3 regions of the Hohaiivirga grylli genome follow, and region 3 is predicted to be linked to each of the others. Evidence: riboswitches for the same ligand, from Rfam matches in the RefSeq annotation. Region 3 holds a riboswitch; each other region holds the start of a gene.
What was found. A riboswitch is a leader RNA that binds a small molecule or an ion and turns the genes downstream of it on or off. The one in region 3 is predicted to bind cobalamin.
Positions count from the first base shown of each region.

Region 1: another riboswitch for cobalamin. It lies ahead of nrdH (glutaredoxin-like protein NrdH); the one in region 3 lies ahead of WJT86_RS09385 (ABC transporter substrate-binding protein).
Region 2: another riboswitch for cobalamin. It lies ahead of WJT86_RS02310 (TonB-dependent receptor plug domain-containing protein); the one in region 3 lies ahead of WJT86_RS09385 (ABC transporter substrate-binding protein).

Region 1 is NZ_JBBYXI010000002.1:7,017-16,875, reverse strand. Features, by position in the region: gene WJT86_RS04445 (chloride channel protein) at 1-1,476, shown strand, start outside; gene nrdF (class 1b ribonucleoside-diphosphate reductase subunit beta) at 1,513-2,490, opposite strand; gene nrdE (class 1b ribonucleoside-diphosphate reductase subunit alpha) at 2,516-4,672, opposite strand; gene nrdI (class Ib ribonucleoside-diphosphate reductase assembly flavoprotein NrdI) at 4,660-5,058, opposite strand; gene nrdH (glutaredoxin-like protein NrdH) at 5,069-5,290, opposite strand; cobalamin riboswitch at 5,534-5,737, opposite strand; gene WJT86_RS04420 (response regulator) at 5,842-6,648, opposite strand; gene WJT86_RS04415 (solute carrier family 23 protein) at 6,922-8,238, opposite strand; gene WJT86_RS04410 (translocation/assembly module TamB domain-containing protein) at 8,455-9,859, opposite strand, start outside.
Region 2 is NZ_JBBYXI010000001.1:535,728-545,586, forward strand. Features, by position in the region: gene WJT86_RS02290 (ATP-binding protein) at 1-361, opposite strand, end outside; gene WJT86_RS02295 (lysylphosphatidylglycerol synthase domain-containing protein) at 365-1,390, opposite strand; gene cobU (bifunctional adenosylcobinamide kinase/adenosylcobinamide-phosphate guanylyltransferase) at 1,602-2,141, shown strand; gene WJT86_RS02305 (cobyric acid synthase) at 2,163-3,653, shown strand; cobalamin riboswitch at 3,802-4,011, shown strand; gene WJT86_RS02310 (TonB-dependent receptor plug domain-containing protein) at 4,051-6,024, shown strand; gene WJT86_RS02315 (lysozyme family protein) at 6,415-7,332, shown strand; gene WJT86_RS02320 (MFS transporter) at 7,369-8,646, opposite strand; gene WJT86_RS02325 (GntR family transcriptional regulator) at 8,930-9,748, shown strand.
Region 3 is NZ_JBBYXI010000003.1:255,071-264,929, reverse strand. Features, by position in the region: gene WJT86_RS09390 (LysR family transcriptional regulator) at 78-968, shown strand; cobalamin riboswitch at 1,020-1,198, shown strand; gene WJT86_RS09385 (ABC transporter substrate-binding protein) at 1,162-2,169, shown strand; gene WJT86_RS09380 (FecCD family ABC transporter permease) at 2,166-3,164, shown strand; gene WJT86_RS09375 (ABC transporter ATP-binding protein) at 3,161-3,937, shown strand; gene WJT86_RS09370 (elongation factor G) at 3,971-6,028, opposite strand; gene WJT86_RS09365 (SDR family oxidoreductase) at 6,274-7,053, shown strand; gene WJT86_RS09360 (autotransporter outer membrane beta-barrel domain-containing protein) at 7,097-9,859, opposite strand, start outside.

The DNA of each region.
Region 1 (9,859 bases), on a different contig from region 3:
GGCGACATCGTTGACCCTGTCGAAGCCAATGCCCTCCACGGAGGGCGCATGTCTTTCAGAGACAGCCTCTTTGTTATGTTCCAGAGCATTATGTCAGATGGTGTTGGTGCATCTGTCGGGCTTGAAGGTGGTTTCTCACAGGCTGGTGGGGCACTCGGTTCAAAGATCGGCATATTTCTTCACCGCCGTCGAAATGACATACGCATGCTGGTTGGTGCAGGAGCAGCGGGTGCCATAGCAGGAGCCTTTGATTCAACATTTGCAGGGGCCGCATATGGCTTCGAGTTGATCATCGGCAGCTATACCGTTGCAACCCTTGCTCCGATCACGACCGCTGCCATATGCGGTGTTTTTGCAGCAAGCCTTCTGGCAGGTCACGGCTATCGTTTCCCTATTGAGTCATTGCCTTCCATTCAGTCTTCAAATCTGTTCTGGATTATTTTTCTTGGTGTCTTGTCTGCCCTGCTCGCTGTTCTCCTCATGCGTGGCGTTACGCGCATTGAATCATTCTTCCGCTCCAGCAACTTTCCCATCTGGTCGCGGCCAATGCTGGGTGGTCTGGTTGTGGCAACATTTGCGCTCGTCAGTCCCAATATTCTGGCATCCGGCCATGGTGGTATGGAAATCATTCTGAGCACCCCACCTGCCCTGACCATTATTCTGGCTGTTTTGCTTCTTAAAATTATTGCCTGCGCGGTTTCAATCGGCGCGGGTTTTCGTGGTGGCCTGTTTTCCGCATCACTGTTTTTAGGTGTCTTAGCAGGCGCCGCCTTTACACAGATCGGAACCTGGGCAGGCGTTTTGTCTGATGCTGATTTCGGCCTCTATACCCTTATTGGAATGGCAAGCTTTGCTGCTGCTGTGGTTGGTGCACCCATGACAATGGTTGCTCTGGCTGTTGGTATGAGCGGCCAGATGAGTGCACTTGTCCCGTCAATGATAGGTGTGATTGCAGCGATGCTGACAGTGCGCCGTATCTTCGGTTACTCCTTCGCAACATGGCGTTTTCATTTACGTGGTGAAGCGATACTCGGTGGGCAGGATATTGGCTGGCTCTATAAAACATCAGCACAGGAACTCATGCGTCGTGGCCCGCCAGTTGCGCGCAGTGATCAAACGATTGCCGAATTCTGCGAGCAGTTTCCGCTAGCCTCTGCCCGTTATGTTATCGGGATTGATCAGGAACAGGCCTTCTCTGGAATTATTGACGTTGCTCTGGCCCATGCCCGTTCAAGAGAGGAAGGCGGCGCAGAACAATATGTCAGTGATATTTTGACAAATGCCAGCGCCTATATTGGAGCGCATGAATCTTTAAGCCGCGTCATGCCAAAATTTGAACGCCTCACAACCGAAATACTGGTTGTGGTGGACACTGAAGAACACCGTCGCGTGCTCGGGATAATCTCGGAAGAATACGCTTTGAAAATGTACCAGCAACAGCTGGAAGAACGGCAGAAGGAAATCTTTGCCGGTTAAGAGTGGCATAACGAGTATGCCACTCTCTTATATCACTTAGAAATCCCAGTCTTCATCCTCTGTCGCCAGAGCAGTGCCGATTACATAGGATGAACCAGAACCTGAGAAGAAGTCATGGTTCTCATCGGCATTTGGTGACAATGCAGACAGGATAGCCGGGTTCACATTGGTGACACTGGCCGGGAACAATGCTTCAAATCCCAAGTTCATCAGAGCCTTGTTTGCATTGTAGTGAAGAAACTTTTTAACGTCTTCACTCAAGCCCACACCATCATAAAGCTCCTCGGTATATTTTGCCTCGACATCATAAAGCTCAAGAAGAAGATCAAAGGTAAATTCCTTTAATTCTTCCTGTTCTTTTGCTCCGAGCTTTTCCAAGGCACGCTGGAATTTGTAGCCAATGTAATAACCGTGCACTGCTTCATCACGGATGATGAGGCGAATAAGATCTGCCGTATTGGTCAGTTTGGCTCGGCTTGACCAGTACATGGGCAGATAGAAGCCCGAGTAGAACAGGAAGCTTTCAAGAAACACACTGGCAATTTTGCGCTTTAACGGATCCTTGCCACGATAGTGCTCAAGAATAAGCTCTGCCTTCTTTTGCAGGTGCGCATTCTCTTCACTCCAGCGATAGGCATCATCAACATCCGGTGTCAGGCACAATGTTGAAAAGATTGATGAGTAAGAACGCGCATGAACGGCTTCCATGAAGCTGATGTTTGAGAGCACCGCCTCTTCATGTGGTGTCACTGCATCTTCCATCAGGCTGACAGCCCCAACTGTATTCTGGATGGTATCGAGCAATGTCAGACCAGTGAACACACGAATTGTCAGTTGCTGTTCTTCCGCGGTCAATGTTCCCCATGACGGAATATCATTTGAAAGCGGTACTTTTTCCGGAAGCCAGAAGTTGCCGGTCAACCGGTTCCAAACTTCCAGATCTTTATCATCAATAATCCGGTTCCAGTTAATGGCACTGATTGTTGATACCGTTTTCTTTACAGGTGTTTTCATTTTCTTATCCTGAATTTCATAAACATTACAGACTGCAGGAGACGCAGCCCTGTACTTCGGTGCCTTCCAGTGCCATCTGGCGCAGGCGGATGTAGTAGATTGTCTTGATGCCCTTTTTCCATGCATAGATCTGGGCACGGTTCACATCACGGGTTGTAGCCGTATCACGGAAGAACAATGTCAAAGACAGCCCTTGATCGACGTGTTGGGTCGCAGCGGCATAGGTATCAATGATCTTTTCCGGACCAATCTCATAAGCATCCTGATAATACTCAAGATTGTCGTTCGTCATGAAGGGCGCAGGGTAATAGACACGCCCGATCTTACCTTCTTTCCGTATCTCAATTTTGGAGACAATCGGATGAATGGATGATGTGGCATGATTGATGTAGGAGATTGAGCCAGTTGGCGGAACAGCCTGCAGATAACGGTTATAAAGACCATATTTTACAACATCATCTTTAAGTTTACGCCAATCTTCCTGCGTTGGAATTGCTATTCCAGAATTCACGAAAAGCTCACGAACACGCTCCGTTGATGGTTCCCAAACCTGTTCCGTATATTTGTCGAAGAACTCACCAGAGGCATATTTTGATTTCTCAAAATCCTTGAACGTCTGACCACGCTCACGAGCAATCAGGTTTGAAGCCCGAATGGCGTGGTAAGCAACCGTATAGAAGTAGATATTGGTAAAATCGATACCTTCCTCAGAGCCATAGAATATCCGCTCCCGAGCAAGATATCCGTGCAGGTTCATCTGCCCAAGACCAATGGCATGAGATTCATCATTGCCTTTTTCAATGGAAGGAACCGAGCTGATATGGCTCATATCAGATACAGCTGTCAGCGCCCGGATTGAGGTCTCAACCGTTAAGCCAAAATCAGATGAATCCATGGCCTTGGCTATGTTCAACGATCCCAGATTACACGAGATATCACTTCCCATATCCTGATAGGAAAGATCAGCATTATAGGTTGAGGCCTCATTGACCTGAAGAATTTCCGAGCAGAGATTACTCATTGTAACGCGCCCCTCAATCGGGTTGGAGCGGTTCACCGTGTCTTCAAACATGATGTAAGGGTAGCCGGATTCAAACTGGATTTCGGCCAGAACCTGAAAGAACTCACGGGCCTTGATTTTCTTCTTCCGTATATGCGGATCATCCGCCATCTCACGATATTTCTCACTGATCGAAATCTCAGAGAAAGGCACGCCATATACCCGCTCTACGTCATACGGCGAGAACAGATACATATCCTCATTGTTCTTGGCGAGTTCAAACGTGATATCCGGAACGACGACACCAAGGGACAACGTTTTGATACGTATCTTCTCATCAGCATTTTCACGCTTTGTATCGAGAAAACGCATAATATCCGGGTGATGCGCATGCAGGTAAACAGCTCCGGCTCCCTGACGCGCACCAAGCTGGTTTGCATATGAGAAAGCATCTTCCAGCAGCTTCATAATGGGGAGGACACCTGAAGACTGGTTTTCGATCTGCTTGATCGGTGCCCCTGCTTCGCGAATATTTGTCAGCATGAATGCAACACCACCGCCACGCTTGGAAAGCTGTAGAGCGGAGTTGATTGACCGGCCGATGGATTCCATGTTGTCTTCAATACGAAGCAGGAAGCATGAAACCAGTTCACCTCTTTGTTTCTTGCCGGCATTGAGGAACGTTGGCGTTGCAGGCTGAAAACGCCCGGAGATCACCTCATTCATGATAGAGCGTGCAAGTCCCTCATTTCCCTGAGCCAAGGCCAGAGCAACCATACAAACCCGATCTTCATAACGTTCAAGATAACGCTTTCCGTCAAAGGTTTTCAGCGTGTAACTGGTGTAATATTTGAAAGCGCCCAGGAATGTCGGAAAACGGAACTTACGTTCATAAGCTTCTTCAAACAGGCTTTTTACAAAGTTGAAAGAATACTGGTCGAGAACTTCAGCTTCATAATATCCCTTCTCAACCAGATAACCGATCTTCTCTTTCAGATTATGAAAGAAAACGGTATTCTGATTAACATGCTGCAGAAAAAACTGCCGCGCTGCCAGAACATCCTTATCAAACTGAATGCTGCCATCCTCACCATAGAGATTAAGCATGGCATTGAGCGCATGATAATCATAGGCGCTATCTTCCGCATCCTGCTGCGGCTTTTCTAATTCTATTGTAGCCAAAATCTTTCCAATCCTGATCTGACATTTACGACGTCTTCGGCAGTACCCAGAAGCTCAAATCTATAGAGAAGCGGCACCTTACATTTGGCCGCGACAACATCTCCCGCAACTGCGTAGTACTTCCCAAAATTAGTATTTCCCGATGAAATGACCCCACGGATCAGGCTCCGGTTTTCCGTATTATTCAGAAAACGGATAACCTGCTTGTGAACAGCCCCTTCCCCATCTCCACCCGCATATGTCGGGGCAAAAAGAACATAGGGTTCAGAGGCTTTGAGCATGGGCTCATCAGGGCTTACAGGGATACGCTGTGCAGGCAGACCCAGTCGCTCGACAAAACGCTCGGTATTTCGCGTTGAAGAAGAAAAATAGACAATAAGACCCATCACAGCCCCCTCAAGCGAGAGCCCCAATCCGGTCTGGCTGGAAACCAGCCCAATGATCCTGTCCGGCAACAACAACCGGGACCTGCATATATCCAAGCTGGCGCACATAGGCATAGGCATCTGCATCTTCAGAAATGTCTACGACCTGATAATTGATCCCTTTACGTTCAACAGCACGGATTGTTGCAGTGCACTGTACGCATGCAGGCTTTGAATAGATTGTAATCGTCACTTTAGTATTCCCGGAAGGGAATGAAGGCATGAAGACACGACTACCCGTTTCGACAGCTAATGAAGGTGTCGACTGAGATTAATATTACCAGACCGCCTTGAAGCAGCCTTTCAGATCAGCTCAGAAAAGATAGAAATGATACATGCATACGACTTCACCCCGAAGTTAAAGAAAGGCGAAAATTCGGGGAGCGTTCAAAGGTGATCAACACCTGAATGAACAGCGCACCGGACACCCCGCCCGTGGACAGTTTCATTCAAGGCAGGTCTCCTGACTTACGGGTCTTTGCTATCATCCGGCCTTCCCGGTTTCCCAGTGGCTTAAGCGGATAACAACTCTCCGTTCACAGTTGCGGGGGCAGTTATGGCATTATCTGCAAGCAGATGCACCATATTCCCTCTTAGCTCCCGATTTCGAATCGAAAGAACCTCGAACACAAAATATAGTATATCGACCCACAAAAACGTCAATAGGTAGACATCAATACAAACAGACAAATAAAAAAGCCGTCAGAAAATCCGACGGCTTTGAGCATGAAATGTCTTTTAAATTCAGGCAGTAGCAGACTTCTTCTGTCTGGCTGCCTGCTGGAAGAACAGAGCCTGACTGATAACAGCAGACACATTAACCGGCTGGAATGGCTTGGCAATCAGGAAGGCTGGCTCAGGGCGCTCACCTGTCAGGAAGCGCTCTGGATAAGCTGTAATGAATATAACAGGAACCGAAAAAGTCTTCAGCATATCATTGACAGCATCTAGGCCAGAAGAACCATCGGCAAGCTGGATATCTGCAAGAATAAGCCCAGGGCGCTTTTGATCAACAATCTTCAGGGCCTCTGTTCTGGTACGTGCAACGCCGATAACGCTGTGTCCGAGACTTTCAACCAGATGCTCAAGATCCATGGCAATAACGGATTCATCTTCAATAATCAGAATCTCGGTTGCCATATCAGCTGCAAGCTCGCGCCCCGCCTCATCAACCAGCTGGCGTACTTCCTGCTTGCTGAGAGCAAGGATGGTTGCAATATCCTGCTCCATAAAACCTTCAAGGCATGACAACAGAAAAGCCTGTCGTGGAAGTGGCGTGATCTGTGCAATGCGTGCTTCAGCAGGAATACCACGCTCTGCAAGTTCACTATGGCCATTAACAGCCAGAGAATTCCAGATGCGTGTGAAAACCTGAAACAGCTCTACTTTCACCTGCGCGGTATCATTCTCATGAATGATGCGTGGTTCATTGACCAGAGCTTCAAGCGTCGCCGCAACATAGGCATCGCCTGCCGTCTGGTTGCCGGTCAGGGCTCTGGCATAACGCCGGAGGTATGGCAACTGTTGGACAACCAAATCTGCCGTTGACATGCGTACGTCTCCTCAAGTGAACCCTTTTATAGGCTCTTAAACAGAGTTTACTACCAAAACTTAAATCAGCAGCATCTACTATAGGTTATTATTGTCACGGTATGCGCCGTAACCGCAAGTACAATAGTAGTTTTTTCGCCAACCTTTATCAGACAGTGTTAATAAAAAAGCCTGCCCCACACAAGGAGCAGGCTTTTCAGATATTAGCGTGCGTCACCGGCTAAAGCCTAAAAGCCACACACGATTTACTGAATATCATTTAAAAACAATACCTTATAAAATCGGCTCTTCCTTTTTATTCTGGAAGCCATTCAAGATATGATAAAGGATGATTGCACCAAAAGTTGCAGTACCAATTCCTTCCAGCTCAAACCCGAAAACATCAAGTTTAAAGTTACCTGCACCAAGAATGAGCGTAACGGCTGCTGTAATCAGGTTGCGTGGGTTCGCAAAACTCACGTTATTTTCAACCCATATACGTCCGGCTGTTGCTGCAATCAGACCGAATACAACAATTGCCAAACCACCTAAGACCGGCCCCGGGATTGTCTGAATAACCGCACCAAATTTTGGCGAGAACCCAAGAATAAGGGCAAAGAAAGCAGCAATAACGAAGATGAGTGTTGAGTAGATGCGCGTAACGGCCATAACGCCCATATTCTCGGCATAAGTCGTTACACCCGTACCGCCAAATGAGCCCGAAATAATGGTTGCAATACCATCACCAATAAATGCACGTCCCAGATACGAGTCATAGCTGCGTCCGGTCATCGCTCCAATCGCTTTGATGTGTCCAAGATTTTCAGCCACAAGAATAATTGCGACAGGTGCAATCAGTGAAACCGACTTCCATGAAAACTCGGGTGTGGTGAAGGCTGGAAGTCCAAACCAGGGTGCTGCTTGCACACCAGTAAAATCAATTGCAGGGCCATAGCCACCAACATTGGTCAGGAGATAATAAAACAGATACCCGAAAGCCCCCCCGAGAAGAATTGGAATCCGGCGAAGCGAGCCCGGCGCATACACCGTGATTAAGCCGATGGCCAAAACGGTTGCCAGAGCAATCCAGCGTGAGAAAGCATCTCCACCCGGGTTAGCCGCAGAAATCCCGGAAGCACTCTGTACGGCAAGCGGAGCGAGAACAAGACCAATCGCAGCAACAATTGAGCCGGTCACGATGGGTGGCATAACCTTTTCAACCCAGCGATGGCCAACAATCTGCACAATAAAGCCGATGATTGCGTAAACAACACCGGCTGCAATAATGCCACCAAGGGCCAGAGGAATATTAACCTCCGGACCAGACCCCGCCGCCGCGGCTACTGGCCCAATGAAAGCAAAGCTTGAGCCCAGATAACTTGGAACCTTACCCTTGACGATCACAAAGAAAATCAGTGTTGCAATACCAGAGAACAGTATCGCGACATTCGGATTGAACCCCATAATGATAGGAGCCAGGACAGTGGAGCCAAACATGGCAACCACATGCTGCAAGCCAACTACTAAAGACTGTCCAAGGGGCAATCTCTCATCAGGCATGATTGCGCCTTCGGTCTTCAGGGTCCAGCGCGGCCAGAAACCGTTACTCATAGTCACCTCGCAATGTTTGAGAAAAACAAAAAATCGGATGAACTTAATTTCATATTAACCATATTACTATTGCAAAATGAAATTACTAACCGATTTTAAAATTAACGTGATTTATCAAAATATTATTTGCAGATCATATACATTTAAACTTAGTAAAAATAGATCAGCGCACAAAAAAAGCGGCGATAAACACGCCGCTTTCAGTTCTATTGAGAATCAATATTCCCACTCAGCACCGACACCAACCGATGTATCCCCGGATGCACCGACCTCGCCCTGGAACTTCAGGCGCTTAGTAATATCAACATTGATGGTTGCAGCATTATCTTCTGGCTTAGCACCAGCACGAACACCAACACTGATGCGGTCGTTGATATAGCGGGACGCCCCAACTGCTGGGCCACCGCTACTCCCTGCCGTAATATCAAGACTGTCCAGCCCCAGAGCCTTACGGGTTTCATCAAAGACATCCGGGCCTCCGGCTCCTGAAAGCTGAGCAATAGCCTGTGCAAGCTGGAGTGCCTGAAAGGGTGAAAGCGAGCCAGAGGATTTGGCAAAAAGCAAGCGAGATAAGACTTCATCTCTTGGCAGCTCTGGTGTCGAAGAAAGATCAAACTCCGGCTGATTGGCCGGCCCCGTTACAGCAACCTTTGCCGTCACCTCACCAGCCTGTGTCTGAGCAAGAAAATCAAGTTCAGGAGTCAGATCGCCCGAGAATGTCAATTTCCCACGTGTGAAATCAAGTCGCTGGCCAATAATTGTCAGCTTACCACGCCGCATCTCAAAACCACCCAGTGTCTTTGGGTCGCGTGATGTACCACTGATACGTAATTCACCACCCACTTCTGCATCAACACCCTGCCCACGAATAAATATCTGGTTTGGTGCCGAAACCAGCAGGTCGAGACGCGCATCAAAAGGAGCACTCTTCTTTGCCTTCTCACGTGCCTTACGTTCAGCATCCAGACGAGCTTTTACCTTTGGTGGCGGTGCAATATGTTTGGCATTCGGTAACGGCTGAGCCGTTGCTGGAAGGCGGTTTGGAAGCGTTACTTCCATCTTCACAATATCCAGCCGCCCTGTAATCTGTGGCTTCTCCGCCAGCGGGCCGCTCATATCGAGCGCCATATTACTGACAGCGGTCACCAGCTCACTGGATACCAGCTCTGCACGGTTAGCTTTAATTTTGAAGGCTCCAGGGAACCCCTTGGCCGGCGCAACCTCAACACGACCGCTGATATCAATAGAACCATTGTTACGCGTCTGGGCTGTCAAACGCTCAATAACAACGGTATCTCCCTGCCCGGTTATCCGTCCCTGAATATTATTGAGCTTCACACCGTTCAGGTTATCCGTAAAACTGGCACCTGAGAGAACGGCCTGACCGGCAATTGATGGCTTACTGGCCGTGCCAGTAATGGAGGCATCAACATCAACCTTGCCATTCACCTGCTGGCCGGAAGCAGACAGCATTGAATTTGCAGCCGCAGCATTTAGCTGGCCTTTGACCTTGATAGCCATTTTGGCGGCAGGGTCGATAGGTGCCGTTCCGTTAATAGAGAGTTGTCCTGCACGCCCCATGGAAACCAGTGCATCAAAGGCCGTTTCATTACCTTTGAGC
Region 2 (9,859 bases), on a different contig from region 3:
TTAAGGTCGGCAGTAACTCCTGTGCAGCAGCATTTGTTTCATAAACAATCATACGGCGGTCAATCAGGATAATCGGGTCTGGAATATTGGCCAGCAGGGTATCTGCAAGAGGAAGTGAAGAGCCGGTACTTTCCTGTTCCGCCTTATTCCGCTGATGGGCCTGAATATCCTGTAAGAAGGATGCACCGAGTAACGCACCGAGCAGGATGATGGCAGCAAGCGCCAGCCGGAAATCTATATCCCCTTTGAGACCTGCCCATAACAGGAATATCAGAAGTGCAATACCAGCCCCTTGTAGCAGATACTGCCAGCGCTGGTTATGGCGGTCTGCTCTGCGGGAGGAAGGGGCATGATCTGACATAACCTAATCCATTTTAGGGCGTTTTGTCTGAGCCTGAATAATCGGCCTCATCCGGGAAAATATCTCGTAGGCGCCAAGTATCGATAGAGCAATGACAAACGGGATGAGATAATAGATGATCCGGTAGAGAATAAGAGCACCAAAAACCTCTTCACGCGGGTAACGGCTTAGGGCCAGAAGCATGATGGTTTCAAAGACACCTGCGCCGCCGGGGATGTTGCTGAACATGCCGATCATCACCGCAAAGACATAGACTGCGAGAAATGTCTCAAACCCAAGATTAACATGTGGCATGAGTGCATAAAAGACAGCGGCCCCTGCACAGGTATCTGCCGCACCAATAAGCATCTGCCCCAGTGAAACCCGAAAGCCCGGTAATTCCAGCTGCCAGTTTTTAACGCGAATGGAACGGCGTTTCAGTGAAACCCAGATGAAATATCCTGCAATAGCAATGGCTGCGCCATATCCTACTGCATAGACAAATCCTAGCTCTGTATAGACAAGATTACTAAGGACAACGGCCTTGCGTAGCAGGCACCAGGCCAGAACCGTTCCCATGCCAATCCAGAATGTGAAACCGGCAATAACGGTCAAACTGGCAATGATACTTGGGCGGACACCGCGACCAGAGTAAATCCAGTAGCGAACAGTTCCGGCAGTTAAAAGCGGGAAACCAAGTGTGAAACTGATGGCATAAGAGGTGAAAGATGCAAGAGCCGTTGTTCTGTAAGGTACTTTAACTTTCAGCTGCCAAAGGGCCAAAGCGTCATAACATGTCAGAAGGCAATAGCTGACAATCGTAAAAGCAAGCGCAATACCGATGTATTCCAAGCCAACAGAAAAGAACGCTTCTTTCAGCTTGGCATAATCCATTCCGGCAATAATGTGCCAGAGCACGCCCAGAGCTACGACGAATAAAACTGTGCTGGCAATTGGACCAAGCCAGGCCAATTTCTTGCGCCATACGCCGGCCTTTGAATGGGGAGCATGACTCTTTTGCGGTGGGAGTTCTGAATTACGATCGGTCATGCAATACGGTGTTTACTCGCTATCAGTTTTCTGTCGCAGATAATACTCTGTGATTTCAGATAATGACTTAATGCTATTTGATGCCTGTTCCAATAGGGGGATGTGATAAAGGCGTTATCTATTCTTACAAGAAGGATAAATTGAGGCTAAAATTTTTCAGGATTAGTCTATAAGCATTCTCTGAGTCTGATTTATAGTTGGTGTTACAGATATGGAATTTCAGAAATTTCTGGTTATAGGTGGCGCCCGCTCCGGGAAGAGTCGTTTTGCCCAGAAATTAGCCGATGAGAGTGGCAGAGCAAAAACAATTATCGTGACAGCTGAAGCACGTGATGCAGACATGCAGCAGCGTATTCTCGCGCATCAGGCAGATCGTGATGCGAACTGGGAAACGGTTGAAGCCCCTCTGGAACTGGCGCAGGCTATTTTACAAAGTCAGGCACAAAACGTTGTAATGGTTGATTGCCTGACGCTTTGGCTGACGAATGTCATGCTGGCTGACAGAGATATGGAAGTTGCTATTACAGAGTTGGTGTCTGCTGTTCAGATGGCGCAATGTTCACTGGTTCTGGTGTCAAATGAGGTTGGACTGGGTATTGTTCCCGAAACAGCAATGGGTCGTGATTTCCGTGATTGGCAGGGCTGGCTTAACCAGAGAATTGCTCAAGTCTGTGATGGTACTGCTGTGATGGTTTCGGGCTTCCCCTTATTGCTGAAGCCATCCGCTCTGCCAGATATCCGGCTGAAATAAACAGAATTGAAAAGTCCCATAATGTCTATCGGCAAGTGTACATCAAATACTATGGCAATCATAGTGCAGGGAACGGGCTCTAATGTTGGCAAATCCCTTCTGGTTGCCGGGCTCTGTCGTGCATTTGTCCGACGCGGACTGACCGTTCGACCTTTCAAACCGCAGAATATGTCTAATAATGCTGCGGCTGTTGAGGGTGGTGAAATAGGCCGGGCGCAGGCTTTGCAGGCTCGTGCTGCCAGAGTACCGGCAACTGTTGATATGAATCCGGTTCTATTGAAGCCTGAAACAGATTCACGTTCGCAGATTATTGTCCATGGGCAAAGAGCCGGAAACCTTGAAGCCCGTTCTTTCCAGTCGCGTAGAGATGACTTGTTGCCGATTGTGCTTGAGAGCTTTGAAAGATTGTCTCACGTGGCGGATATTGTAGTGGTTGAAGGAGCTGGAAGCCCGGCAGAAACTAACCTGCGAGAACGAGACATTGCCAATATGGGATTTGCGGTTGCTGCGGGCGTGCCGGTTATTCTGGCTGGTGATATTGATCGTGGGGGTGTCATTGCCAGCCTTGTTGGGACGCATACTGTTCTGGATGAGACTGATCGACGTCTGATCAAAGGGTTTCTGATTAATAAATTTCGGGGTGATGTTTCACTGTTCTCACCCGGGGAGCAGACAATTGCAGAGAGAACAGGCTGGAAAGCCCTTGGCGTTGTGCCGTGGTTTAATGCTGCAGGTAAACTACCTGCTGAAGATGCCGTTGATCTTGAACAGCAGGGTAAGGATGCAAAGGCTACAATTAAGATTGTCGTGCCGATGCTCTCACGCATTGCCAATTTTGATGATCTGGATCCATTGAAGCTTGAGCCTTCCGTTTCTTTACAAATGGTACCGCCGGGCCAGCCACTGCCAGCGGATGCAACCTTGGTCATCCTGCCGGGTACCAAAGCAACCATTGCCGATATGACGTTTTTCCGGGAGCAGGGATGGGATATCGACCTGCTTGCTCATGTCCGGCGTGGAGGTCATGTACTTGGCATTTGCGGTGGCTACCAGATGCTTGGTCAGAAAATTCATGATCCGGATGGTGTTGAGAGCCATCTGAAAGCCTGCGATGGTCTTGGTCTTCTGGCGGTTGAAACATGGCTTGGTTCTGAGAAAGCGGTGCGGCCTGTTTCCGGTTTCTGCTGTACCTCTAGTGAAAGTGTCACCGGTTATGAAATCCACCTTGGCCGTACAGATGGTGAAGACTGCGTACGTCCAATGTTACAGATTGCCGGTGACCCTGAAGGGGCAACCTCTGCAACAGGCCGGGTCATGGGGACATATATCCATGGTCTGTTCTCGCAGGATGCCTTCCGGCAAGGTTTTCTGACACGTCTAGGTGATATGTCTTCCTGGACGGGCATTGCCTATGAGCCACTTGTCGAGCAGACGTTGGATGAGCTCGCGATGCATCTTGAAACACATCTTGATCTTGATGCGATTCTCGAAATTGCGCGTATGCCTGTGTGAGAAGCGGTGAAAGTGCCGCAGTTGTTTTGCTGAGACTCTTTATTTTCAGTCATCATAACAACTGGAGTAGCTTCAGGATTACACATAAAAATGGCTTGTTGTCTTAAATGATAGTGGGCGAGACTTGCCAAGCTTGGGCGCAGTCTGTACTGGAGGGGCAGACGTTGGTGCCCCATCGCATAGGGGTGAAACGGGAATGTGGTACGGATTTTTCCAATTCCACAGCTGCCCCCGCAACTGTAAGCGGTGAATGACATTCAAGAAGCCACGGGCTGACGGCATTATGCTGTATGCAAGTCTGGAAGGCGAATGTTCATGATGACCCGCAAGCCAGGAGACCGGCCAATTGTCAAATGCAACTCGAATTGTCCGCCGGCGGGGCGGGCTGGAGGCTTTGATGGTTTCTTTTTCCCGTCGCCTGCTGGCGGCTTCTCTCTCCACAATTGTCGTATCCGTTCCTTTGCAATCGGCTTTAGCTGATGACAGGTTGCCGGAAATCGTAATTACGGCGACCCGTTCTCCGACTGCTATTTCAGACTCTGGCAGTGCTATTTCGGTTATTACAGCCGATGAAATCGCAAAAAACGTCTCGAACGACATATCGGGTGTTCTGCGCAGTGTACCTGGTCTTGATGTCAATACATCCGGTGGTCCGGGTTCAGTTACATCTGTTCGTATCCGAGGTGCGGAATCAAAGAATACCCTTGTTCTGATTGACGGTATCCGGATGAACGACCCGGCCGATACAGGTGGTGGTTTTGACTTTTCCGGTATTGTGCCGGTTGATATCGAACGGATTGAGGTTCTGCGTGGTCCGCAATCGGCACTTTATGGTTCCGATGCCATGGGTGGTGTTATTAATATCATTACCAAACGCGGTAAGGGTAAACCTCGCGTAACGGTTTCTGCCGAAGGTGGCAGTTATGGCTCTAAAGGTCTGAAGGCGAGTGTTTCTGGGAGCAATGGCCCTGTATCCTACGCTTTCTCCGTGAGCGGGTATGACACTGATGGTTATTCCCGCTATGGTTACCGGATAAAAAGAATTACAAAGGATTTTCCACGTAAGCTGGAGCGCGACCCATCAAAACAGCTCGGCCTGAATGGTCGTCTGGTTTTCGCTTTAAATGATACGACAGAGCTGGAAATCGGCGGATATTCTTCACTTAACGTATCCGATTATGATTCCGGCTGGGGCGATTTTCCGGATACACCATCACGTTCCCGTCAAGGGCTGCTTGATGGCTATGTGCGATTGAAAAATCTGATGTTCAATGGGCGCCTGACCAATCAGATCACTATTTCAGGAAATGTGACCGATCGTCGGTACAGAGCGATTGACTTCTATTCCTACGGGTATGGCGCGCCTGAAAAATCCTGGGCTAAAGATTATTATCGCGGAAAGCGTATTGCTGCGGAATATCAGGGTGACCTGAAACTTGACCAGTTTGGGACTTTCACTTTTGGCGCCAAAACTGAAAAAGAGTTTATGACGACACATCACGAAGATGTGCTGCCCTATCCTTCTGCGCGCAAGAAAACAGCGAGCTATGATCAGGTTACCAATTCAGTATATGCCATTCACCAGATCTCTCCGATAAAGAATCTCAGCTTGTCTTTGGGTGGGCGTATTGATGCGGTAGAAGATGGCAAGCAGTTTAATACATGGCGCGCAACCGCGGCATATGACATCACAGCAACGGATACAATCGTTCGGGCCAGTATTGGCACAGGTGCCAAGGCACCAACGCTGTTCCAGTTGAATGATCCATTATACGGTAATCCTGATTTGCGGCCTGAGTACTCTCTGGGCTTTGATGCCGGTATTGATCAATATCTGTTTGATCGTCGCGTGAAGCTTTCTGCCACTTATTTTGCTAACCGCTTCCGCAATCTGATTGATTTCACTTTCGATCCGGATACATGCCCGACAAGCAGTTATTATGGATGCTATCTTAATGTTAACCGTGCCAGAACCCATGGTCTTGAGCTTTCCGGTACGTTTGAGATTGTTCCTGATTTGCTGAGTGTGAAAGCAAATTATACTTATATGCGCTCAATAAATGCCGAGACGCATCAAAAGCTCGCCCGCAGACCTGAGCATGAGGGGCGGATTGCTTTCACGATTACACCAACCCGTCAGCTGACGATTGAACCGTCTATTGTCTTTGTCGGTGAGCGTTTCTCTTCTGCTAATGAGGTTGGCAAACTTGCGCCATACGCCAGACTGGACGCGCATGTTGAATATAAAATCGATGATATTTTCACGGTTTATGTTCGTGGAGAGAATTTGACCAACGCCCACTATCAGGAAGTTCTGAATTACGGGACCCCCGGGCGCTCTGTTTATGGCGGCCTGAGAGCCAGCTGGTAAATTACTCTGAAATAAGGCCTCCCAAGATGATTGGGAGGCCTTATTGTATGTAGATTTATCCGACTGATATTTGGAAACTCATTAAGCTTTTATTTTCTGCATTCTTCAACGCATTGATTTTATAAGAATTTTTGAATTCTATGAAAATTTATAGGATTTTGCCCGCTTCTTACCGCCAAGCTGACCGATTCTTGCCATAAGTGTCTGACATATTTCCCGGCAGTTAAGTGTAAATATTAATAAATAAAGCTGGTTGGAAGAACAATGAAAAAAACTGAGGGGGCGTCGCATGTTTTATGCGCGCATGAATCAAATTTTTCTTTAAGTAATATTAAAAGTAAACTGGGGAATAATATAAGAAGCATAAATTTATTTTTTGCATCAGTATGTTTGTCTTTAGGTATACTGACAATTGGCTTGTCTATTAAGGTTGCAACGGCTACAGGTTTGCCGGCCCAGCCTGCCAATGTTGTGGTCAATACGTCTTACGATGACCAAAGCCTTTCCGCCTGGGAAGAAGCTATGGAGCAGGTGAGAGAGGCTTTTCCGGCAGATATTGAACCGCCAAGAACTTTTTCTGATCTTGCGTTGCAACGAAAACTCACATGCTCATCTGAAGATATGATCAGTTTTGGCAGTCGAGCTGTCCCGTGCTGGCTTGTTGAGACAATTGTTCAGGCTGCTTATGAGACAGATACGGATGCGGTCTACCTGTTAGCCCTGGCCGATAAAGAATCCAGTTTTCGATGGGATGCAAAGGCATCCACATCTACAGCTCGCGGATTGTTTCAGTTTCTGAATGGAACGTGGCTTGAAGTTATTAAAGATTATGGAGCACAGCATAATCTTGAAGAAGAAGCAGCAGCTATTGTTTCTAAAGGCGGTAAGCTGATGATTGAAGATAAGGTTATGTCTGAGCGGGTTATGAATCTGCGGTATAATCCTTATGTTGCTGCTGTCATGGCGGCTGAACTTCTCAAGCGTGATGCTGCTCGTGTAGAAGAGCGCCTTGGAAGAGAACTTTTCCGTTCTGAGTATTATTTTACACATTTCCTCGGAGCTTCCAGCGCTTCAAAGCTGATGAGAGCAAAGGCGAGTAAACCCTCTACAGCGGCATCAAAGCTGTTGCCTAAAGCAGCTCGCGCCAACAAGTCTTTGTTTGTAAGTCGAAAGGGTAAAAAAACGCGGGCGATTACAGTTGCTGAATTTCACCAGCGGCTGGAGGGGATGATGAAATACCGTTTTGAAAAATATGCAAAATTGGAAACAGCTGTTGTTGCACAGGCAGATATTCCCGAACAGGAATAGGGTCTAATCGGAAAGCTGGCAGATGACTTCCACGATCTAACTCCCTGTCGTGGAAGTTTCTGTTTGTGTGTCTGCTGTTTCCATATCTTCGATGGGTTCAGCTCTTGGATTGAGCGGTGCGGTTGCCGGTGTTGTCGGTGTCATAATAACAAACCCGCCCTGAACTGGTTCGCGCTTCTTGTAATGAATACGCCATAATACAAAAAGAGCCATCAACAGTGAAACACAGCCTGAGTAAAAGAACAGGGCCCATGGCGCAAACCGTTCCATGATATATGCTGCAGGAGCAGGGCCAATTGCCATACCTATCGCCCAAAGCATCAGTAGTCCTGAGACAGATGGTACAATCTCTTCGGCGGGGACAACGTCACAAACATGCGCAACACATACTGCGTAAATGCATAGGGCGATACCACCCCACAAGAATACCGATAGAAAAACAAGCGGGATTGAGCCGATAAAAGTAGCTCCTATCGTTAGCATGCAGACCAGAAATGTGCCGCCACCCAGGCCAGCAATAACATAACGCCTGTCATATTTGTCAGATATAATCCCAAGCGGCCATTGCATAATCAGGCTGCCGCCCTGAATTGCAAAGAGCAGTGCTGCGGCAACGGCTGCGGTCATGCCTAGGCTGGTACCATAAACCGTTACAAGATTTGTGATGGGGCCATTCATCAAACCAACAACAAAAGAGCCAATAGCAGCTGAAGGTGCGAGCGTGAATATTCTGCGGATATTGATGCGGACTGTTGTTGGGGAAGGCGGCTCCTGCGCATTCGCAGCGCAGATAGGGAGCAATGACAGACTCATCAATACAGACACCGCCATAAACAACCCGTCACTCTTGACGGAGCCAAGCGCAATGCCCAAAGGCGATATGACAAGGGCAATCTTATTGAAAATCATATAGATAGATAAGACACGACCACGATTTTCAGAGGTAGCGCAAGAGCTGGTCCAGCTATCTGAAACCGTGAATAGCCCCGCCATGGAAATACCTGAAATACAGCGCAGCAATATCCATGATTCTGTACCGGAGGCCTGCGTAAAGAAGATCGCAACAATCGCTGATATAGCTGCAAGACTTGCAAAAGCGCGAATATGGCCAACTCGCCTAATAAGAATTGGAGTGAAAAGACATCCAATCGTGAAGCCAAGTCCATAAGATGTTGCCACATAACCGATAACAACAGTTGAAATGCCTTCGGCCTGCATGCGAAGGGGCAGAAGAGCCTGCCAAAGCCCATTTGCAGCCTGGAGAAAGGTTACGGTAGCAGTAATTGTCCAGATGAGTTTCAGGGCAGAGCGCACAGCTTGCTTATCTCCACATAGGGCTTATTCGCGGCAAATCAGTGTCAGGATACATTGTTGTTACAGCAGACTCTACCCCTAAACGGCTAAGGGTACTATCTGATAACTATACCTTCTTGTATACGACTTTATTTCAATTGTATTTTTTACTATGTAATTTTGTCGCACAACTAAAGAATTATTGAAGATTATAACTTTTATTGTATGATATTTATCACAATAAAATATCATTTAAATAATTATAAGCCTGATCGGGGGCTGTTTAATATTTAAAAGTGAAATCATGCCAGAGCGTTATACATCAATATCTCTAAGAAATAATCTCCGGTCGCACGGCGTTACTGAGAATCTTACTTCTGTAGAGACTGAAATTCATGACCGTATCTGGAATGCAATTTTAGATCGGAAGCTTAGACCAGGAGCCAAACTGCACGAAGATATGGTGGGAAATGCCTTTGGCGTTAGCCGTACAATCGTGCGTAAGGTCTTCCTTATCATGGAGCAGGAAGGTGTTATTGCCCTTCCGCTGAACCGCGGAGCATTTGTTGCATCGCCTGCCCCAGATGAAATCAAGCCTTTGCTTGAAACGATAAGACTTGTGATGCCTTATCTGATTACTTGGCTATGCAATAATCTTGACGACAGTATGCGTGAAAGACTTGAGAGCCACTTCAATATCACAGAAGAGCATGACCTTTCTCAAGAAGTACGTATCCTTCGTCGACTGGCACATGAACATTACGTGCTTATCGCTGATCTATATGGCAATCCAATTCTCTCTTCTCTTATTGAAAAGGTCATTGTCCGTACAAGTATGGCAATGACACTGTATCAGGATACAGTTACAGGCTGGCGTCCAGCTGACAGCAATAAGCAGATTAATGAGGCGATTCTTGAGGGTGATGCAGAAAAAGCTATCAGTATCATGATGAATCACCTCGCTCTTATTGAAGCGACGATGCAGTATAATAGCCCAGAAACAACCTTTGATATCAGTTCAATTCTGTCTGCGGATGATGAAGAAATCTATCCACGCGCCAGAAAGTCAACGAAGGGTCGACCACGCAAAGTTCCAGCAGAAGCGAACGGGGTTAGCCACTAGTATCGGGTTATTCCAGTTATGTTTTAACAAAAAGCCGGGTTTCCGGCTTTTTATTTGGGCTAGATTTATAATGTTGGGAATTCAATAATTGAGAGAGGCTCGCTTTTTGAT
Region 3 (9,859 bases):
TACTTAAATCAAAAAGGCATAGCCACTCTGAGTAAGCAGAGTAAATTCAAGATGAGGGCCTTTTGAAGGAAGCTGTTGTGGACTGGGATAAAATCAGGGTTTTCTATAATGTTGCCGAGGCTGGCAGCTTTACCAAAGCAGGTGATGAGCTGGGCCTCAGTCAATCAGCTATCAGTCGTCAAATCAGCGCCCTCGAGCGTCATCTGAAAGCTCCTTTATTCCACAGGCATGCGCGTGGTCTTATCCTAACGGAACAGGGTGATATCCTGTATCGCGCAGCTCGTGATATGCGCATGCGTATCGAGACAACACAGGCTCGCCTCTTCGAAACCAGTGAAAAGCCATCAGGTACGCTCAAGGTCAATACAACTGTTACCTTAGGCTCATTCTGGCTGGCACAAAGAATATCGGAATTTACAGACCTCTATCCCGATGTTCACATAGAACTCATCCTGACCAATGAAGAGCTGGATTTATCCATGCGTGAGGCTGATGTTGCCATTCGCATGCGCCGCCCGGCCCAGCCTGATCTGATTCAGAGACGCCTCTTCACCATTCACTATCACACCTATGCTTCACCGGATTACATAAAGAAGTTTGGTGAACCTAAAACAATTTCTGACATTGATGAGCATCGACTTGTCTCATTTGGTGGTGATGAGCCTTCTCACATCCTTGCTGTTCACTGGCTCGCAACAGCCGGAAGAGATATCAATAATCCGCGTCCCTGCCACTTACTTGTAAACAACATTCTTGCCTTGAAAAACGCGATTAAAACGGGAACAGGCATTGGCGCCCTCCCCGATTACGCTGTTGGACAAGACCCAGATCTTGTCCAGGTTCTGCGTGATGTTGAGATGCCATCTCTTGATAGCTATCTGGTTTATGCAGAAGAAATGAAATCGGTTGCCCGTGTTCAGGCCTTCCGGGACTTCCTCGTTACCAAAGCTCAACGCTGGTCCTTCTGATCAACACAGATTGCACCATCTAAGCAGTTCCCTCTGCTGGTTAAATGCGTTAGTGTATTTTTCGTAACAGGCCCCTAAGGGATAATAGGGAACCGGGTGCAATTCCCGGGCTGCCCCCGCAACTGTAAATGGCGAGCCTTACGCCTCATGCCACTGGAGTAATCCGGGAAGGCAGCGTAATCAGCAAAGACCCATGAAGTCAGGAGACCTGCCCGTTACATCGTCCTTCAAGCAACCGGGTGGGTTGGTTGATCGGGTGCTCCCGGGTGACGATATCGATGTAACCACGCGGGCAGAAAATGAAATTAACGACCCCCCCATTGAGACTTCAACAGATCAGCATAGGCCAAATCAACCAATGCTAAGATTTCTCGCGGCGCTCACAGTTACCTTTTCCTGCCTGATAACTGCAAATACCGGACACGCAGAACCGAAGCGTATTGTTTCGCTCAATCCCTGTCTGGATACTGTTTTAATATATGTTGCAGATCGGGAGCAAATTGCGGCCCTCAGTCACTATGGCAGAGATCCGGAATCTTCAACAATCTCTGAGATTGCTAAAGACCTGCCATATGTTTCCGATAGCGCAGAAGAAATTCTCAGCTTAAAGCCAGACCTTATTCTCTCCGCTGGCCATTCTTCACCTGCAACACGCAAGGCCCTTGAACAAATGGGCTTGCCGAGTCAGATGTTCACTGTTCCCAATACACTGCAGGATAACTATGAGCAGATCAGACGTATTGCCTCTCTTGTCGGGCATCCTGATCGCGGCGAGGCATTAATCAGTACAATAGATACAGCCATAAACCAGATGCGCCCGGCATCAGCTGCAACCAGATATAAAACCTTGATTTTGCAATCCAGTGGTCTTGTCGCTGGCTCTGGGACATTAATTGATGAAATGATGACAATAGCTGGTCTTGATAATGCAGCCAGTCAATACGGCATCTCTCAATGGGGAACGGTCAGTCTTGAGCAATTAATAGCTGATCCTCCGCAATTACTGCTAATGGATATGGAAAACAATACGAAGCCGACATGGGCAGACCGTATTCTACATCATCCGGCTTTAACGAACCCAAAAGTCAGCATGAAACGTGCACCTATTCCGCAACCATTTTTGTATTGTGGTGGCCCGGTTATCATAAAAACGGCCGAGGCCCTTAAGAAAGCAAGAGATATAATGGAGAAAACACCATGATCATCAGGCAAAGAAGCCTTCTGATCGGGCTGACACTTATTCTGGTTATTCTTGCTGCCATAAGCTTAAGTGCCGGGAGAATATGGATACCGGCAGAGGTATGGTGGAACCATCTGTTCTCAAATACTGCCTATGATCCACGCTGGGCCATCATATCGGAACTTCGCCTCCCACGGACCCTGCTGGGTATCATCATCGGTGGTGCTCTCGGTCTTATGGGGGCTGCCATGCAGGGCTACACACGCAACCCTCTGGCCGATCCCGCAATTCTAGGCATATCAGCAATGGCAGCCTTTGGTGCTGTCATGAGCCTCTATCTTGGCCTTGTCATCCAGAATAACTGGACACTGCCTGTCATGGCAATGTTGGGGGCTATTATCGGTGTCATTCTGTTACTTGCCTTATCCGGGCTCACATCTGGCGTCATCACCTTCATTCTGGCTGGCATCATCCTGAATACCGTTGCAACAGCTGGCGTATCTTTAGCTCTTAATCTGGCACCCAATCCATGGGCTGTCAGTCAGATTGTAAACTGGTTGATGGGGTCTCTTGCAGATCGCTCATTTGATGATCTCTATACCGCGTCACCATTCATTATTATTGGCTGTCTCATGTTGCTCTCCACCGGCAAAGCACTTGATGCTCTCACATTTGGTGAGTTGGGGGCCCGATCTCTTGGCATTAATCTCAAATCCACCCGCTGGATACTGGCTATCGGGGTTGGATTGGCAACCGGCGCAGGCGTTGCTGTTACCGGTGTGATTGGATTTATCGGCCTCATCACACCGCATCTGATGCGACCATTCGTTGGTGCGCGCCCAAGCAGGCTTTTACCTGCCAGTGCATTGGCCGGAGCTTGTGTTACTCTCGCAGCCGATATTCTCGTCCGGCTAATCCCATCTGTGGTTGAGATCAAGCTTGGCGTTGCCATGGCAATTCTAGGCGGTCCATTCTTTCTTGCACTACTGATTGCAATGCGTCGGAGGCTTACATGAGTACACTGTCTGCCTCTGGCTTATATGTCAGCCTTGGCCAGAAATCTGTTTTGAAAGATATTGATCTCACATTCAAATCAGGTCAGGTCACAGCCATTGTTGGCCCTAATGGCGCTGGAAAATCCACGCTTCTTACCTGTCTTTGCGGTCTGCGGGCACCAACAACAGGCCAAGTGTTCCTTGATCAGACACCGCTCCTGTCCATGAAATCGGCACACCGCGCGCAAAAGCTCGGCTTTCTCCAGCAAAATCCAGAGATTGCATGGGCTATTGATGTGCTCACAATGGTCAGTCTAGGGCGCACACCATATGCTGGTTTCAACAAACTGACAGCCGTTGATCATGCGGCTGTCAACAGAGCCATGGCACAGACAGATATGCTCCCCTTTGCTGATCGGGATGTGACAACCCTTTCTGGAGGTGAACGCGCACGTGCTATTCTGGCACGGGCTCTTGCCGGAGAACCGGAATGGCTTCTTGCAGATGAACCTTTTGACGGGCTGGATCCTCGCCATCAACTTGAAGCCGTCAAAATATTCCGTGAAATGGCTACTACAGAAAGTAAGGGTGTCATTGTCACCCTGCATGATCTTACCTTAGCTGCACGGCTTGCTGATACCATCATCGTTCTGGCAGAAGGCAAAACCATTGCCATCGGCACTCCGGAAGAAGCCTTGACGCCGAGTATCCTTGCAAAAACCTATGGCGTGGAAACCCGAACAATAATGAGCGAAACAGGCCCCATTATTCATATTGTCGGCCTGTCCCGCTAAATGTGTGTTTATGGGAGTCCATCTCCCATAAACTTACTCACCTCTGTTCGCAGCAACCGCAACATCAGCTGCCTTGCCAACTAATTCAGACATATGGCTGAACTTCGTAGAGAAGGTACCAACCCCAGCTGTGGCAGACCTCAGTTCGATAATCATATCACTAATTTCAGCCTCTGGGATTAATGCCTGAAGTATATCCCAGCCCTGCCATCCGGGCCGGGCATCATAGCCCAGTATCTGCCCGCGTCTGGCAGAAACAAGCGCACTGGCTTTAGCGATTGTTTCACTTGGAACAGCAATATCAACGGCAAGAACCGGCTCCAGCAGAACCGGCTGAGCATTCGGCAATGCTTCCTGCAATCCAATCTTTGCGGCCATTTGAAAAGCCGCATCAGATGAATCAACCGCATGATATGAGCCATCGGTTAAAGTCACGGCAATATCAACGACAGGGAATCCAAGTATGCCTTTACGCAAACCATCCTTAATTCCTGTTTCCACCGACGGGATGTATTGTTTCGGCACCACACCACCCGTGATTTTATCATTGAAGACAAAACCTTCGCCACGAGGCATCGGTGCAATCTCAATCATGACATCACCATACTGGCCATGACCACCTGACTGCTTCTTATGACGTCCACGCGCACTGGACTGCCCTTTGATGGTCTCGCGATAAGCCACTTTAGGTTGTGATGTATGCACCTCAACCTGATAGCGGGATGCAAGCTTTTCCAGCGCAACCCGAAGATGCATTTCACCTTGCCCATGCAGCCGGATCTCACCCAGATCAGGACGTGTCTCAATAATGTAGGACGGATCCTCTTCCGCAATTTTTGCCAGACTTGCAGTCAGACGTACATCATCTTTGCGGTCCTTGGTTTTAATAACCATGGCATAAACCGGTTCCACAGCCTGTAACGAAATAACCGGTTCAGGCGCAGTCTTTTCTGTCGTAAAGCTTTCACCTGTTGCAATATTATCCAGCCTTGCAAAAGCAGCAACATCACCTGCAACAGCTTCGGCAAGGCGTTGCGTCTGGCCTGGCTTCATGACAGTCAATCCGGCAATGCGCGTTTCACCTCCGCTACTTCCGGTGACCGTATCACCTTCAGTAAAACGACCACGCAGAACACGGGACAAACTTATCTTGCCACCATGTGTCGTGTGAAATGTCTTAACAACATGAGCGAGAGGTGGCCCTTCAGCCTCCAGCTGCAATCGATCCAGTGTCTGGGCAAGTCCCGGACCATCATGGCGCAGAGTCTTTAAAAGACGTGTCACCCCATTGGCGCGCTCAGCAGAGCCAAAAAGTACCGGAACAAGATTACCGGCTCTGAGATCTTTGGTAATTTCATCAAAGACCTGATCACGAGGTGGTTCAATCTCGCTGATCAAGCCTTCCATCAGCTTGTCATCATAATCTGCCAGTTTCTCGAGCATCTCGAAACGGGCATCCTTCTCACGCCCGACATCACTGGCAGGAATATCAACAACCTCACTTTCAGCATGCTCGCGATAGATCGCAGCCCTTTCAAGCGCCAGATCAATATAACCAACGGCAATACCATCTTTCCAGATGGGAATTTGCCGTAGCAGCAACGGTGTTTTTGATGCTGGCTGTAGAATAGACAGGGTGTCATGAATACGCTGGGTTGCAGCATCAATCTTATTAATGAAAAGAATACGCGGTATACCCGCCTCTTCCAGCTCTTTCATCACCACTTCAAGGGCCGGGAGCTTACGCTCATCTGCTTCACAGACAACGATTGCAGCATCACAGACCGGGAGTGTCGCACGCATATCCCGCAGGAACTCTACCGAACCGGGGCAATCAATAAATGTCATGGTTTCGCCGAGATACGATACCGTCGCAACATTCGGCTCCGTACTCATAATATGGGCGCGGGCCTCGGCACTTGCGTCACCATAGGAAGAACCATCAGCAACACGGCCAACCCGTTCGAGGGCCCCGCTACGCAATAAGATGCTTTCCAGAAGAGTTGTCTTGCCGCTCTGAAAGGGGCCAACAATTGCGAAACAACGTGACCCCTTACCTACTCTGCCATTTTTAATTTCAATATTTGCCATGACGCGGTCCTTCCCAAAGCAATGGGGCGTTCTATCAGGTGGACCAGCGACTGGGCGTCAGCCCACTCAAAACGCATGTGCTATGCTTGACCGGAAACCAAATCTTGGCAAGTCATTTTCTTAGACTTTATTGTCGAGGCGCATTGCCGCAGTTCAGAATAGTTTTTTACGCAGTAGCCTTTTCAAGAACTCTCTTTTAAGCTGGGCTTTATTAGCTGCCGAATAAATTGATATGGAGGGCAAATATGGATCTTGGTATCAGAGGTAGAACGGCTCTTGTCTGCGCCGCCAGTAAAGGCCTGGGTCGTGCTTGCGCAGTTGCACTTGCTCAAGAAGGTGTCTCTGTCACCATCGTTGCCCGTGGCGCAGAAGCACTGGAACAAACGGCACAGAACATTCGTGACATCATTGGCGTTGAAGTCAAAACCGTTGCAGCCGACATCACAACACCCGAAGGCCGTCAACAGGCGCTGGCAGTTTGCCCCTCACCTGATATCCTGATTAATAATGCGGGTGGCCCACCACCCGGCGACTTCAGAGAGTGGGATCGTGATAAATGGATTGCCGCACTTGAAGCCAATATGCTCACCCCCATTGAGCTGATCAAGGCAACTGTTGACCAGATGATTGCCCGGAAGTTTGGCCGCATCGTCAATATCACCTCGTCAGCTGTTAAGGCCCCAATTGATATTCTCGGCCTATCCAATGGTGCCCGCTCCGGACTGACAGGTTTCGTTGCAGGCATAGCCCGCAAGACGGTTCGCCACAACGTCACGATAAACAATCTGCTCCCCGGTCCATTTGAGACGGCCCGTTTACAGCATACACTGGAAGTCAGGGCCCGGATGTCCAAGCTCTCTGTCAAGGACATCGCTACTCAGGAACGCGCAATGAACCCTTCAGGCCGTTTTGGTAACCCCGAGGAATTTGGAGCAACATGCGCCTTCCTCTGCAGCGACAAAGCCGGCTTCATCACTGGTCAGAACATCCTCATGGATGGCGGCGCCTATCCGGGAACATTCTGACAAAAAAGGCGCCCGATCCGGCGCCTTTTTTCATACCGTAAGCTTACCACTTCACATTGACACCGAGACGGCCATCCCAGGCTTCGCGGCCTTTGTTGTCGAGCGAGTGATTATAGCTGCCTGTACCAAAGACGGAGACGCTCTCGCTGATCTGTCCTGAAGCACCGACACCGATTTCACCCCATGTTCCTGTCAATGAAGAGGAAATGGCAACCGGGTTGTAACCGTAAACGTTGGAAACAGTCGTCTTGGAATCCCCCATGAATTCATGCCACAGGTTTACACGAACCCAGGTTGAGAATGGCATGGAATTTGATACCTCTCCACTGGCCCATGTCTTGTTCAGTCTTAAGCCCAAGCGCCCGCGCAGGGAATCCGTATCGGCAATATTAAACTGACCATAGGCATCGTTGAAGCTGCCAAATGAAGTGTTCTGGTAAGCAAGCTGGGCCTGCGGCTCAAGTGCCAGACCATTACCCATATCATAGGTATAGCCGCCTTCAAGTGATGCGATGAAACCAAATCCATCCGGCTTCAGCTTCTGGCCTTTTACAGATTTGGCATCTGTCGCGTACCATGTCCCCTGCAACACGGCATCGGTATACCAGCCGCCATTGTCCTTATGGGTCCAGTAGGCACCGATGGTGTAGGCATCAGAGTTAATATCACCGGCCTTGCCACCGTTGGCGGCTTTTACGTTACCGCTGATATTGCCGTATCCGACATAGACACCAGCCTTATCAACCGTTCCGGCCTGCTCCTGACCAAAGATATCAAGACCAGCCTGAATACCACCAAACGTGTAGTCGTAACTCGGACCACGCTTCTCAAAGCTACCGACATCACGAATACCACGGTCACCGATCAGGCGGGCCCAGCCACCTGCAAACAGTTGCGGCTCTCTATTATCATATGATGCAGCACTACGTGCTACCGCCCGGTTACCGGAAGCATCTTTCACATAACGGTCCTGATAAACCGACTGCGAACGGATAACCGGCATATCACCGACACGCTCATGCAATGTGTCCAGCATGGCGTAACCATATTCCGTTGCAATCGGTGCAATGGCAGATGCCAATGGAACCTCAACGCGATAATTCTGGATGGTCGGCATTGCAAAGGAACGGACAGCCGAACCCGTATAGGCGACATTATTGCCAGAATTGCCACCAACTGTCTTGTTACCACCGTTCGTGGTAATCGTTCCTGTTCCCGTTCCTCCACCATTATCAATAGTGCCTGTATCAACAAGAGCACTCGTTAGATAAAGGTTCGTAGCATTACTTCCCGCACCGGGAAGCAGGCTGTATTCATAGGCACCGGCGGCGACACGACCAGACAACTGGAAAACACCAATCGCACTGTCACCCTGACCGCTGGTCTGTATCAGCAGAATACCATCCCCGGTTGTCGCGGCTCCGAGACCACCAGCATTCACCACTGTAACATTTGTTGTCGCATTATTGGTGATAGCCCCTTCAATCACGAGACGATCTGTTAGGGATGCGCTATCGCCCAGCACGGTATTAAAGACAATTGTACCGCCATTACTGACATAATCACCAACTGTCAGAACTGTTCCGGGCTGGCTGACTGAGCGTGAAAGACCATTTGACTGGGAGAGAGACTGGTTAAGCCAGACAGTACCGGCGTTATCAAGGGCTCCGATCTGCTGATTGAAGCCGGCAACATCAAGAGTTGCGCCATCCCTGACCGAGAAATCAGAGGCCGCACTGAATGTCTGCTCGCCACCGGCCCGCAGGATACCACCATAAACCGTTGTCTCACCTGCAAATGTATTGGCACCTGTCAAGGTCGTCGTACCTGAGTAGATATCCATATTGGCTGTACCGGCAACCAGGGGAGCGAACTCATAGTTGCTGTCGGTATGGTTAAAAACAATCCGGCCACCGACACCATCAATACGCGGCGCTTCCACTTTACCAGAAGCGGCAGCAGCCTCACCGGCAGCAGCACCAATGTTGAGAATTGCTATGTCACTTTCCAGCGTAATCCGTGTCTGAACAGAAACCAGCCCGCCATCAGCAACGGTTATTACACCTTGATCATTTTCAATACCGGTACCGGATCGCAACTCAGAACCAGTACCACTAATCAGGGCTATCGGTATCCCCTCTGCAGATGCAGGCCCAAAATATATACCATCATTCACAGTACTGACTTTGGCACCATCTCTAATAGACAAAGCACCATACCAACCTATACTGAAACCATTGCTGAACGTAAGCGCAGATTCAGAACCTGTTACGACAACATCTGAATAATATCCGGCTCTTCTTTCGTCTGCAGCACCTGCATTTTCTATAGTGAAACTACCATAGATACTACCTCTACCTGCATTGACAACAGCACCATCAGAAATCTCAAGATGTCCTGTCCAACCATATGTATTGAAACCGTTTGCTGAGGAATTGCCAGTACCGACTGTCAGGTTATTCTGGGAAGCGGTATCCTGTGTAATATTCCACTCGGTTCCCTTACCCGTAACAACAACACGAGCCTGTCCACCTATTGTAGTTGGGGCACTGTTGTCTAGGTTGTAAAATCCAACATTCGCAGTTCCACTTGTGACCTTTGCCCCGTTGGAGATTGTCAGTGAACTGTTGCCGTCAGATGCAACGGAAAGCTTCCCGTCGACATTCCATTGTGAAACGATGGCTGCATTGGAAGCGGCAGCCCCTGAAACAACTGCCGTAGCACCGGAAAACAGGGACACATTCGTGGAATTGATCACACTGCCGGACAGAACTTCCACCTTACCGGCTGAAGAGAGCGAACCACT